One region of the Proteus penneri genome, then DNA from elsewhere that is predicted to be linked to it. Evidence: predicted binding sites of a transcription regulator. Region 1 holds the regulator's gene; the other holds the start of a gene.
The links. The regulator LexA, encoded in region 1, represses DNA repair genes until DNA is damaged. The targets are predictions, from matches to a motif close to TNCTGTATGTACATACAGNA.
Positions count from the first base shown of each region.

Region 1 (6,819 bases):
AATTCGTAATGGAAAACTTTATGAACTTGAAGTTTTTCAACTTAAAAATCGAAGTGTGTCTCTAGCAAGTTTTGCCGACCCGTTTCCGAATGTTTATAAATATTCGAGCAGAACTGAATTGCTAGACAGAATGGCAGGTAACAAATGTGAATACTGCGGCACCGTTACTGGATATCTTGAAGTTCACCATGTGCGTAAACTGAAGGATATTAAGGATGGTACAGAGCCTTGGAAAAGACTGATGATTGCCCGACATCGGAAGACGTTAGTTTTATGTAAGGACTGTCATGTCGATCTTCACAGAGGGAAGCTGCCAGACTATAGAAACTTTGCTAAGTCTAGCGGAGAGCCGTATGCATAGAAATGTGCACGTACGGTTCGGTGGGGGGACAACGGCTAACCCTTTTGAGGGCGCACGTGTCCTACCCAACGGTTCAGAACAAATTATCTAAAATCATCTAAAAAATTAACCCAGCTTAGGCTGGGTTTTTGTTACTAATGGCCAGTACATATCAACATGAAAAACCAGTTCGCCCATGTGAATCAACTTGCTTTACACAATAAATTATTACTTATTTATCTCTCTTTAAAAGTATCTACTTTATATTGTTGAAAGAAAACATGTTTTTTTATCGAACAGCAGATCCTTTTAAAAAGGATGTAATACTACAGTTATTTTCACAAAACCCCACTTTACACAAAGGTTTACTCTTGAAAAATATGATAGGATCTATGTTATTAACAACGTCTGAGAGCATCTTATCCCCATGAATGAAGAGAAATTGCTCGCTCAGGCAGAAAAGATCTGCCAGAAACGAGGTGTTCGCCTGACTTCACAACGTCTGGCAGTATTACGTCTGATAATCCAGCAACCTTCTGCTATCAGCGCATATGATTTATTGGATTTATTACGCCAAGTTGAGCCTCAAGCAAAACCGCCAACAGTCTATCGTGGATTAGAGTTTTTACTTGAGCAAGGATTTATCCATAAAATAGAATCCACCAACAGTTATGTGCTTTGTCATCATTTTGATGATGTTGAACATACGTCAGTAATGCTAATTTGTGACCGTTGCTTATCTGTCACTGAAAAGAATAGTCATAAAATCGAAGATGCGATTTCATTACTAGCAAAAGAGAGTGGATTTCATTTACGACATAGCGTCATCGAAATTCATGGATTGTGTTCACAATGCCATGAAGCACAAGAGTGTACCCATCCTGAAGGTTGTCATCATGATCATAGTATGGATGATAATCTTAAGCAGAAAAAAACCGGCGACTATAAGCCTCGTTAAACTTATAAAATACAAAAAGCCAGGTGACTTGTATCGTTGTCATAAGCACTTACGCAATTAAAACACATCATATTGTAATTACATTTGTAGTGTAATGGTGTTTTTTTATACAAATTAGAAAAATAAAAAATGCAGATGATTTTATGTTTTTACACATCATCTGCATCTTTTTAAAATAAGTTTTGTTGACTTACTTTGGCACAAATTACAGCCATTCGCTGTTACGAATAACCCCAACGGCTAAACCTTCCACAGTAAAGCTTTGTTCGCGTAAATCGACGATAATTGGTGAAAACTCTGGGTTTTCTGCATGAAGCTCAATTTTATTACCGCTTTTCTTGAAGCGCTTTACTGTCACTTCATCTTCAATACGCGCCACAATCACTTGCCCATTGTGAACATCTTGCGTTTTATGCACAGCAAGTAAATCACCATCCATAATACCGATATCTTTCATTGACATGCCATTAACACGCAATAAAAAATCTGCACTTGGTTTAAATAGCATTGGGTCAACTTGATAATGGCTTTCAATATGCTCTTGCGCTAAAAGTGGTTCACCCGCCGCGACTCGCCCAATTAATGGCAATCCTTCTGGTTCTTCTTCCATTAGCAAACGGATACCTCTGGATGCACCAGAGACAATTTCTATCACGCCTTTACGAGCAAGAGCTTTTAAGTGCTCTTCTGCCGCATTTGGTGAGCGAAACCCAAGCTGGGAAGCTATTTCAGCCCGTGTTGGTGGCATACCCGTTTGCGAAATGTGATCACGAACCAAATCGTAAACCTGCTGCTGCCTTGCAGTTAATGCTTTCATTCCGCCCCCTGTTTGTTTATACAGTCAAACTGTGAGTATATACAGGTATATGACGATTTGAAACCTAAAATGAATATAAAACACGCATCTCTGGATTATTTTTCGACAAAAAGCGAAATTTTTAACTTTATGCGAAGAAATGCCCCCAAAGAATGGTTACCCAAGTAAATAATCCCAATATAATAGCAATCAGAACGGCGGCAGAACCCATATCTTTTGCACGTCCGGATAATTCATGGTATTCAGATCCAATTCGATCGACAACCGCTTCTATTGCGCTATTTACCAGTTCCAAGATCACAACCAATACAACGGAACCAATGAGTAAAATGCGCTCTAGACCACTGACATCGATGAAAAATGAAAGGATAATTGCAACCAAGGTCACAATTGCTTCTTGTCTAAAAGCGGCTTCATTAATCCAAGCGGCACGAATGCCTTTGTATGAATAGCCACCTGCTTTGATGATTCGGGTAAGACCTTTATTTTGATTAGCCATAATAAACTCTATCGAAAACAAACGATTATTTTGCCACTTTTCTCTATTAATATTGTCACAGCACCACAGATCTACGAAAGACTTTCTGTTATGCTTTCGAAGTATTGCTAATAAGAGGCTACAACTATTTATGTCAGCTTGGCGTAAACTATATTATAACACATTGAATTTACCACTAAAATTACTGGTAAAAAGCAAACGAGTTCCGACTGATCCTATCACTGAATTAGGGTTAGATACGTCGCGATCTTTCCTTTATGTTCTGCCTTATCATTCAAAGGCGGACTTACTGACATTAAGACAGCAATGTTTATCTTTAGGATTGCCTGATCCACTGCAACCCATTGAGATAGGCGGTACAAAGCTTCCTGCTTATGTCTTTATTGATGACGGCCCAAGAGTATTCCGTTACTACTCCCCCGATCCTCGTAAAGATTCCGTGAAGACATTCCACGCTTATCTTGATGCACATCGTAATAACCCACATCTTGATATCGAGATGTTGCCAGTTTCTGTGATGTTTGGACGCTCTCCTGGTCGTGAAGGCCATAATGGTGTTCCACATTTACGCGTGCTTAACGGTATCCAAAAATTTATCGCTATCCTCTGGTTAGGTCGTGATAGTTTTGTTCGTTTTTCACCCACTGTATCAATGCGTGAAATGGCGAACGAACACGGCACGGACACGAGTATAGCGAGAAAACTTGCACGTGTTGCACGTATTCACTTTTCACGCCAGCGTTTAGCCGCTGTTGGCCCTAAATTGCCAGCACGCCAAGATCTCTTCAATAAATTGCTTTCATCAAAAGCAATTGAAAAAGCGATTGAAGATGAATCAAAAGCGAAGAAAATCTCACTTGACAAAGCGCGTAAAAATGCCACAGATATCATGGAAGAAATTGCAGCTAATTTCTCATATGAAGCAGTGCGTATTAGTGATCGCGTATTAAGTTGGACATGGAATAAGCTCTACCAAGGTATCAACGTTTATAATGCCGAACGAGTACGTAAACTCGCGCAAGATGGGCATGAAATCGTGTATGTTCCTTGTCACCGTAGCCACATGGACTACTTACTGCTTTCTTATGTACTTTACCACCAAGGTTTAGTCCCCCCACATATAGCAGCAGGTATTAACCTCAATTTCTGGCCAGCCGGCCCTATTTTCCGCCGTTTAGGGGCTTTCTTTATTCGAAGAACCTTTAAAGGTAACAAGCTTTACTCCACCATTTTTCGTGAATATTTAGGCGAGCTATTTACACGTGGCTACTCCATTGAATATTTCGTTGAAGGTGGCCGCTCTCGTACAGGTCGATTGTTAGATCCTAAAACAGGAACACTTTCAATGACGGTACAAGCCATGTTGCGTGGTGAAACACGTCCTATCTCTGTTGTTCCAATTTACATTGGTTATGAACACGTTATGGAAGTGGCAACCTATGCCAAAGAATTACGTGGCGCAACAAAAGAGAAAGAAGGCTTTATGCAGATGGTCAGGGGATTACGTAAATTACGTAACCTTGGTCAAGGCTATGTGAATTTTGGTGAGCCAATTTCTGTTGTACAATACTTAAATCAAGCTGTACCACAATGGCGTGATGATATTGACCCCATTGAGCCACAGCGCCCAAGTTGGTTAAACCCAACAGTAAGCACACTCGCTGATAACATTATGGTTCATATCAATAATGCAGCATCTATTAATGCAATCAATCTTGTTTCAACAGCCTTATTGGCATCACGTCAACGCGCACTCACGAGAGAACAACTGTTAGAGCAAATAGATTGTTATCTACAATTATTACGCAATGTGCCTTATTCGACGGATATGATTGTGTCTGATAAAAACGCTAAAGCCTTATTAGAACACGCTCTACAGTCAGATAAATTCCAAGTCGAAAAAGACAGCTTGGGTGATATTGTGGTACTCCCTCGTGAAAGCGCGGTATTAATGACTTATTACCGCAATAACACAATCCACTTAATGATCACTCCGTCATTAATTGCAAGCATCGTCTTACATCATGAAAAAATTCATCGTGATGATTTAATGAAACAAGTTGAGCTCATCTTCCCTCTTATTAAAGCGGAACTATTTATTCGTTATGAGAAAGAAGAACTCCCTGAAGTCATTAATACTTTGATTGCAGAATTGTGCCGTCAGCGCCTGATTTGTTGTGATAGTGATGGCTTACTGCGTATCAATCCAGCGCGTATTCGTCCATTACAGCTTTTAGCCGCCAGTGTCAGAGAAACACTGCAACGCTATGGCATTACACTCTCTTTACTCAATTTTGCACCTGAAATTAGCCGTGCATTATTGGAAAAAGAGAGCCGTATCTTGGCACAACGTCTTTCAGTTTTGCATGGTATCAACGCACCTGAATTCTTTGATAAAGCGGTATTCTCTACCTTAGTTTCAACGCTACGTGAAGAAGGGTATCTCAATGATAATGAAGATATCCTAAAAGCAGATGCATCTGCCCTTTACCAAGTGATTGCAAAATTAATGTCACCAGAAATTCGCTTAACCATTGAAAGCGTCGGGATCACTGAAGATAACAATTTAGTACAAACTGTTGACGAAAAAAGTGAGCCTAAAGCTGATGAATAATCAGTAATTAGCATTATGACCGAAATAGAAAAGGGATAAGCTCATTGCTTATCCCTTTTTATTTCTACTCAATAATAGAGAATACTTTAGCGCTTATTTATCTTAAAAATAACTAAATAAAATACCCGCAAACAAAACAAAACCAACATAGTTATTATTCATAAAAGCTTGGAAACACGGCGCTCTTTCACGCTCTGCAATAAGCTTCTGTTGATAAATAAACAGAGCTGTGACTAACAATAGCGACCAGTAGTAGATACCTTTCAAATTCAGCAAAATACCAATACCCACTAATAATGCCAGCATCACCAGTTGTAAAATACCGATAATAATTTTGTCATAACGACCGAATAAAATAGCGGTAGATTTAACCCCTATTTTTATATCATCATTACGATCAACCATTGCATATTGCGTATCGTAAATAACAGACCAGACAATATTAACCAGGAATAATAGCCAGCACACTAACGGCAAAGTTTCAGAAACGGCGGCAAATCCCATTGGAATTGACCAACCAAAAGCCATACCTAAAATAAGCTGAGGTAAGTTACTAAACCGTTTAACGAAAGGATAAAACCACGCCAGTGCAAGCCCTGCCACAGAGAGCCAAATAGTCATGGTGTTAAGTGTTAGAACTAATGCAAATGACAAGAGTACCAAAACGATAAATAAGATTTTGCTCTCTTTTTCTGTCACTGCCCCACTAGGTAATGGTCTATTTTTAGTTCGTTCAACACTGCCATCAATTTTTCGGTCAGCAAAGTCGTTTATTACACACCCAGCGGCACGCATAGAGAACACGCCAATAGTAAAGACAATCAGAATATGCCAATCTGGAAAGCCTTTAGCGGCAATCCACAAAGCCCAATAAGTTGGCCAAAGTAGTAATAGCGCTCCGATAGGTTTATCTATACGCATTAAACGGCTATATGCTTGCCATTTACTTTGCGTCATACTTCCCTCCAATTTTAGCTCCCCTTAATTACTTCTCATAAACTGGTGATGCAGGTAGAAACATCTCGGTTAATAATAAAGGTTTATCTGAAAGCTGAAAACGAGAACGGCGTAACCAATACCCATTTTGTTGCCCGATATGAATAAAATCACGACTTAAGGTTGTTTCCTGAAACAGATAACGCCCAAGTGGAACGGTTCTTAGATTGACCAGTTTTCTGTCTTCGCCTGTCAATGTCTCTTCTGGCACTAACGTCCGCCCTAATAACCAAGGAATATCATCACCACACAATACCACTTCTCTTAACCAATAACGCTGACTTTTGGGTAAACACGCTCTTTCGTCAGCAAGTTCAATAAAGTCAACAAATCCTTCTTGGTAAGGCATTACAGTGACTTTATTACAATATTGCTCAAAACGTCGAGTCATCGAGCCTAATTCCATTAACCAACTTAATGTACTTTCTTTAATACTTTCGTGTTCCTCATTAGGTAACCAATGGATAGGAGCGGGAGTAATTATTGATTTTTTGAACATTATTTCATCATCACGCGTTGATGATCCTAGCTTATGCGATTTATTATTCATAAGGATATCATGATGTGACTCAGGGAAGTTAAAAGCTGATAACAT
Region 1 is NZ_CP059690.1:3,107,991-3,114,809, forward strand. It holds gene H1225_RS13995 (reverse transcriptase domain-containing protein) at 1-361, shown strand, start outside; gene zur (zinc uptake transcriptional repressor Zur) at 768-1,298, shown strand; gene lexA (transcriptional repressor LexA) at 1,504-2,115, opposite strand; gene H1225_RS14010 (diacylglycerol kinase) at 2,243-2,614, opposite strand; gene plsB (glycerol-3-phosphate 1-O-acyltransferase PlsB) at 2,745-5,228, shown strand; gene ubiA (4-hydroxybenzoate octaprenyltransferase) at 5,331-6,185, opposite strand; gene ubiC (chorismate lyase) at 6,214-6,723, opposite strand.

Region 2 (6,819 bases), 1.9 Mb from region 1:
CAATGACAATCAGAGGTGATAAATAAAGCACCATAATTTGAGTAAATATAGTATGTCGCGGTAATTTGATATTTTGTTGCAATTCTTCAGCCGTTACACCACTTTTCATTGCGCGTTCAATAATAAGCTGATCTTGTATATTTTCTTTCAAATATTTCACTTGACGATAAATTCGTAATCCTGATGCGCTGAATGCTAATCCTATGAACATAAAAAGAAAAATAACAAAAAAAGTGATATTTTCTTGGCTAAATCCCATTTGTGTATTGGGGATAGGTGAATTTCGCCAGAAAAAACCTAAAAAAGGTGTGTTAAATTGCACCATTTCCGCTAATACACGAAAAAAATCATTAATTACGGCATTTACACCATCACCACTTGGGCGTTGAATTGCAGCTAATCCTATCAATGATACAGCTGTCGAAATAAAGGCAGGAATAAAAATAAGCCAGCCAAGTACACGCTTTAAAATGGCATATAATCCCGCATATTGATAACTCATCACATCCTCACTAGTCGAATTCGTCAATATTTATCTGTTTATCGTAGTCTAATTAACGGCTAACACGACAATAAATTAATAGTAGCTATTCTCTCTATTTATTTTACAAAATAAATAAGAAACTGATTAAAAAGATTTTCCCTGTAACTCTTGCTACAATCGCCACTCGACAACATAGACCTTATTTATGGAGAGTAACATGTCTTTTAAATTCCCTATTGAAGCTGCAATATTTGATATGGATGGTTTATTAATCGACTCTGAACCATTTTGGCAGCAAGCAGAACATGAGGTCTTTGCTGAATTAGGCGTCGATCTATCCCTTGCATCGGCAATGCCCGATATGGTTGGGTTAAGAATAAACGAAGTCATTGATTTATGGTATAGAGCATCACCTTGGCAAGGCGTTTCAAAACAAGAAGCAAAACAAAAAATGGTTTCTCGTGTTGTCAAATTAGTTGAAGAAACAAAACCACTATTACCAGGTGTTGAGCATGCCTTAGAACTTTGCAAATCATCAGGGTTAAAAATTGCACTAGCATCAGCATCTCCTGATTTTATGCTTGAGCGTGTCCTGGAGTTGTTTAATATTCGTCATTACTTCTCAGCTGTCGTGTCTGCTGATGAGCTACCACACAGCAAACCACACCCTGAAGTTTATCTAAATGCAGCTAAAGCGCTTAATCTTGACCCTATTCACTGTGTTTCATTAGAAGATTCTCGCAATGGTATGATTGCTTGTAAAGGCGCCAGAATGCGCTCTATCGTTGTCCCTGCAATAGAACAATTTAATGATAAACAATGGGGCTTAGCTGATGTAAAAATTGCGTCACTCAATGAACTAACGCAACTACATTTATTAGGCTAATTTCCATAAATAAAAAGGATATTCTACTTTATAAGATATCCTTTTTATTCTGCTTTTAATAAACATAAGCTCATTAACCTCTTCTCTATTTTTAAGTATTCCTCTTGTATATTTCTTTTGCTTCCTCTCGCCGTGATCTTACTTTTTGGTTCCTTATCCTAAATTCGATCATTTTTAAATCAATCAAATAAAATATTCCTGTTATTGCTTAATATTTAAGACAATTTTTATCTTTTTTGTCTGTTAGTTATCGTCAAAACCTTTTATACTTTAATTACTGTATAAATGAACAGCAAATAAACAGACATGGAATGACAGCAGAAGGACATCTACTTTTTTCTGTGGCGACACTTGTGTTAGCGCAGAAACTTGAAATAACGCCAGCTCTTGCTCATGGTGATTGGTTTCACATGATCCCTGCTGTCTTATTAGGCTCACTTCTACCTGACTTAGACCACCCTGGCTCTATTCTCGGGCGATTATTCCGTATTATCTCACTGCCTCTATCAAAACTCTGTGGTCATCGAGGTTTTACGCATAGTTTACTTGCGTTTTGTGGTTTAGCTATTTTATGGGAAACACAAGTTTCACCACAGTGGGATATTTCCGCCGATATCTTTCATGCCCTTTTATTCGGTTATCTTAGCCACCTTATTGCAGATATGTTAACTCCCGCTGGCGTTCCTTTCCTGTGGCCTTTAAAAATACGCTTTGCATTACCCATTTTAGGCAAAAAGAACAATAAAAAAGGCGAGAGATTTATCTCTGTTTTGATCCTTGTTGGCGCACTTTTTTTACCTCCTCACCTTACTGTTACCCTGCCTTCACAAATCAATAACTGGTTACAGATGTACCACGATAAGCGTACTAATTTTTAACACAGCCTGACAAAAACCTACGTTTCTCTATTTATTTATAAATTCTTACTTCTTTTTATACCAACTTTCCTTGTTTTTATAACCAAATGATTATATAAAATAATAATTAATTATAAAAAGTTATTAACAGTTCTGTTACCCTATATCGCATTGGTGCTGTTATATCCTTTCTTATTGCCTAAGAACTCATATCGCATACAATCGTCGAAATTATATAAATAAAGATCTCGTTGGAGAGTTAAGATGAATTTTCCGTTAATCATTAACGTACTCGTCTTTGTTGTGCTATTACTCATCTTGGCTAAATTAAGTCAACGTCAGTGGAGCCTTTCAAAGAAAGTTCTTGTTGGTTTAGTTTTTGGTGTTGCTTTTGGGCTAGCACTACACGCATTCTATGACTCACACGATCCTATTATTAAAGAATCTATTCTTTGGTTTAATATCGTGGGTAATGGCTATGTACAGCTGTTACAAATGATCATTATGCCATTAGTATTTGCCTCTATTCTTAGTGCCGTAGCTCGATTACACCAAGCATCATCACTAGGAAAAATTAGTGGACTCACTATTGGCACACTATTATTCACCACAGCTATTTCTGCATTAATAGGTATTGTTATTGCTAATTTATTTGGCTTAACAGCAGAAGGCCTAGTACAAGGTGAACAAGAAGCACAGCGCTTAATTGCACTTGAGCAAAATTACATGGGCAAAGTTTCTGACTTAACGATGCCACAGCTTATTTTGTCATTTATTCCTAAAAATCCATTTGCTGATTTAACAGGTGCAAGCTCAACATCAATTATTAGCGTCGTTATCTTTGCTACTTTCTTAGGTATGGCTGCACTGAAACTGCTCAAAGAAGACCAACCTCGTGGTGAGAAAGTTTTAGTTGCAATTGATTGCTTACAATCATGGATCATGAAACTGGTTCGTATTGTTATGATGTTAACACCTTATGGTGTAATGGCGCTGATGACTAAGGTTGTTGCAAGCTCAAATATGCACGACATCATTCAATTAGGAAGCTTTGTTGTTGCCTCCTATGTTGCTATTGGCTTAATGTTTGTGGTTCATGGATTACTAGTCAGCTTTACGGGTTTGAATCCTATTAAATTCTTCAAAAAAGCGGGGCCTTTATTAGCATTCGCATTTACAAGTCGTTCAAGTGCTGCAAGTATTCCATTAAATATTGAAACTCAAATTAAGCGTGTGGGTGTGCCAGAATCTATCGCAAGCTTCTCATCATCTTTTGGTACAACAATTGGTCAAAATGGTTGTGCGGGTATTTACCCTGCGATGTTGGCCGTTATGGTTGCGCCTACAGTGGGAATTAACCCATTAGATCCAATGTGGATTGCCACTTTAGTTGCTATCGTAACCGTCAGCTCTGCAGGTGTTGCGGGCGTTGGTGGTGGTGCTACATTTGCAGCTCTTATCGTTCTGCCTGCAATGGGTTTACCTGTGACATTAGTTGCCCTATTAATCTCTGTAGAGCCATTAATTGATATGGGACGTACCGCATTAAACGTCAGTGGCTCAATGACAGCGGGTACAATCACGAGTCAAATTATGGGACAAACGGATAAAACTGTCTTTAACCAAGATGAAGAAACTGAACTTACAGTAAAATAAACTTTATCTGCCTCTATTAATAAAGTCAGTTCATCATTTGAACTGGCTTTTTTTTGTATCTGTATTAAGTTACATATCTTCTATTTATGTTACCCACCAATATCAATTAAAAACCTATAAACATAACAAGGTAAAATCGTGCAAAAAATTATGCGAATTTTGCGAAAACTCTATAAGTATGAAAACAGTCAGTATGATCCTGAACGCCAAGTTTCATTGTATCAGCTTGATACTCTTTCAGAAAAAGAACGAGTCTTGTTATCAGAAGTCAATTGGCGACCTAATGTTATAGAAAGATTTGCTGATCATTCTGATGTTATTTCAAAATTAAATAGCTTAAAAAATAATCCATCACTCACCCAAAAGCGTTGCTTAGATGGATTTGTGGCTGGTGTGGGTGGCAGCTATCTTAGAGGTCGTTCTGTTTTAGGTGCTTTTCATAAACTACAAAATTTGCCACTACATAATTATGAAGAAAAACCTCAATATGCCTGTTGTTGGATTTGTAGTGATAGAAATCAACAAAAATATATTAATGACAGCTATTTTCAATATTGCCTCTATTACGGTAATTCTTATACGAGCAATCCCACTTATGCTTATTTGAATTTAAAGCACTTACTAACAGCCCCTCCCGTTAGTCCAACGCAGGGAGATAAAGAGATCTTTAAGCAATTACTTCATTTATTACGTAGCGCTCCTGAAGGTGAAACTCCGGGTAAATTTGAAAAACGGTTAAATGAGGCTAAATTAATTTCGGGTGATAGATATACCAAACGAGGTATTTTGCACTCACTTGCCTTAGTGGGGGTTATTCCTAATGCCTATATTCCATTATCTTTAAATAGCTGGGCTAATTTTGGCGATATTACCATTGCAGAAAATCAACTTAATAACACCAAAGGTCGCTCTGATATGGAAATGCCATGGGCAGGCTGGAAAGGCAACCTAAAAATTGATGAAGAAAAAATGGCAACATACTTTGATGAATATTTAAATTAATCCCCCTATTCTTCATACATAGAAAGCGCCCAATACTTTCATATTGAGCGCTTTTATTTGAGTGTTCGCGATTAAACTCTCAACCTTATTTCAGGTACTCACCATTGCGCAGTGCTTCAATACGCTTATCTAATGGTGGGTGAGATAAAAATAACTCACTAAATGACTTATTACGGCCATTAATACAAAAAGCCATCATGCTACTTTCTTCTTGTGGCTCATAGCTCGTTTTCAAACGTTGTAATGCAGCTATCATTTTCTCACGACCAACAAGCTTTGCAGAACCTGCATCCGCATGGAATTCACGATAACGTGAAAACCACATTGTTATAATGCTGGCAAGAATACCGAATACAATTTCCAGAACCATTGAAACCCCCATATAGACCCATGGGTTTCCATTGCTATTTTCACTCTCTTCATCATTAGAGACAAAATTAGCAACAAATTGAGCGATAATACGAGAAATAAAGATAACGAAGGTATTCACAACACCTTGCAGTAAAGTCATGGTTACCATGTCACCATTAGCAACATGGCTAATCTCATGGGCAATAACGGCTTCTGCTTCATCACGACTCATACTGGCTAACAAACCAGTACTGACAGCCACCAGCGAAGCATCACGACGAGCACCTGTTGCAAACGCATTAATATCAGGCGCATCATAAATTGCCACTTGTGGCATTTTGATACCAACTTGTTCAGACTGGCGTCTTACCGTATCTAATAACCAACGTTCTACTTCTGAAGTTGGGTTTTCAATAACTTGGCCACCCACTGAACGTAATGCCATCCATTTGGACATTAATAGTGAGATAAATGCACCACCAAAGCCAAATAAGCCCGCCATGATCATCAAGCCTTGAACACTACGACCTTGTATGCCTGTTAAAGATAAGATGATCCCAAAAACAAACATAACAGCTAAGTTTGTTAACAGGAATAAAGCAATTCTCATCATATTGATATTGTTCCTATTTTATCTAATTATCACATTGCTAAAACTGTCTTATAAATAAGGCTTTTTTAGATTTTATCAAGCCTTTTAACTTATTTAATATTAAAAACGATATAACTTTACATTTTGATAAAAAAATAGTCAGTGAACGCCTAATATTAAGCATCATTTAGAACTTAAGTATAAAGTAAGATTGATAATAGATGATATGAATTTTCTATTTTTTCAAACGGAAGGGATTTATTTAGGAAAGACTGGTATCGTTTAATATTGTGACAACAAGTTTATCATAAAAAGCACCGTAATATGTAGATGCTACCATTTACCGTGCTCGATAGAGCAACTATCTCTGCTTTTTATGCACGACTCACAACATATGCAAGCCGTGCATTTTATACCAGTAATAATGGACTCAATTACCGCTATAAATTACATTTTGAAGCGATATGTGGTTGTCATCGAGCCAGATAATGAATGAGCTCGTTGTGAGTGACCATCATAAAGTTTTGGTGTGGTATAGTCGTTTTCTTGCTGGTGGTGCCAACCGATCCCACCGCTTAAAGAAACAGAAAGATTTGCGGTTGGTTTCCAGTAGCTAAATAAACCAAACTGTCCTTGTTTTAATCTTTCACCAGAATAGCTGAATTCACTATAGTTGGTACGCGCACCAACAGACAGCTCTTTACTAACTCTGTATTCAGCTTCTAATGCGCCCATAACCTCACCATCACGGACATAGTCGATATCTGCGTAAGCTGGTGAGTTAAAACGCCCACGGGTATTACCAATTGGATTACGAGCAAATTGACCAACACCATTAGCTTTTTCTGCATCGGTATATGTCACACCTGTACGTAGTGTCCATGGTGACTCTGGAATGCGCCACTCCAAGGTACCTGCAACGTGCCATGCGTCATGATCAAAGTTACGCTTACCCTTATTAGCATCACTTAATGTACGTTTACCATCACTA
Region 2 is NZ_CP059690.1:1,192,844-1,199,662, reverse strand. It holds gene H1225_RS05465 (YniB family protein) at 1-502, opposite strand, end outside; gene hxpB (hexitol phosphatase HxpB) at 702-1,370, shown strand; gene H1225_RS05455 (metal-dependent hydrolase) at 1,682-2,248, shown strand; gene H1225_RS05450 (L-cystine transporter) at 2,492-3,883, shown strand; gene H1225_RS05445 (hypothetical protein) at 4,022-4,885, shown strand; gene htpX (protease HtpX) at 4,971-5,849, opposite strand; gene H1225_RS05435 (OprD family outer membrane porin) at 6,276-6,819, opposite strand, start outside.
Region 2: H1225_RS05455 (metal-dependent hydrolase) is a predicted target of LexA. The motif match lies at 1,646-1,665, and genes of this name have one in related genera.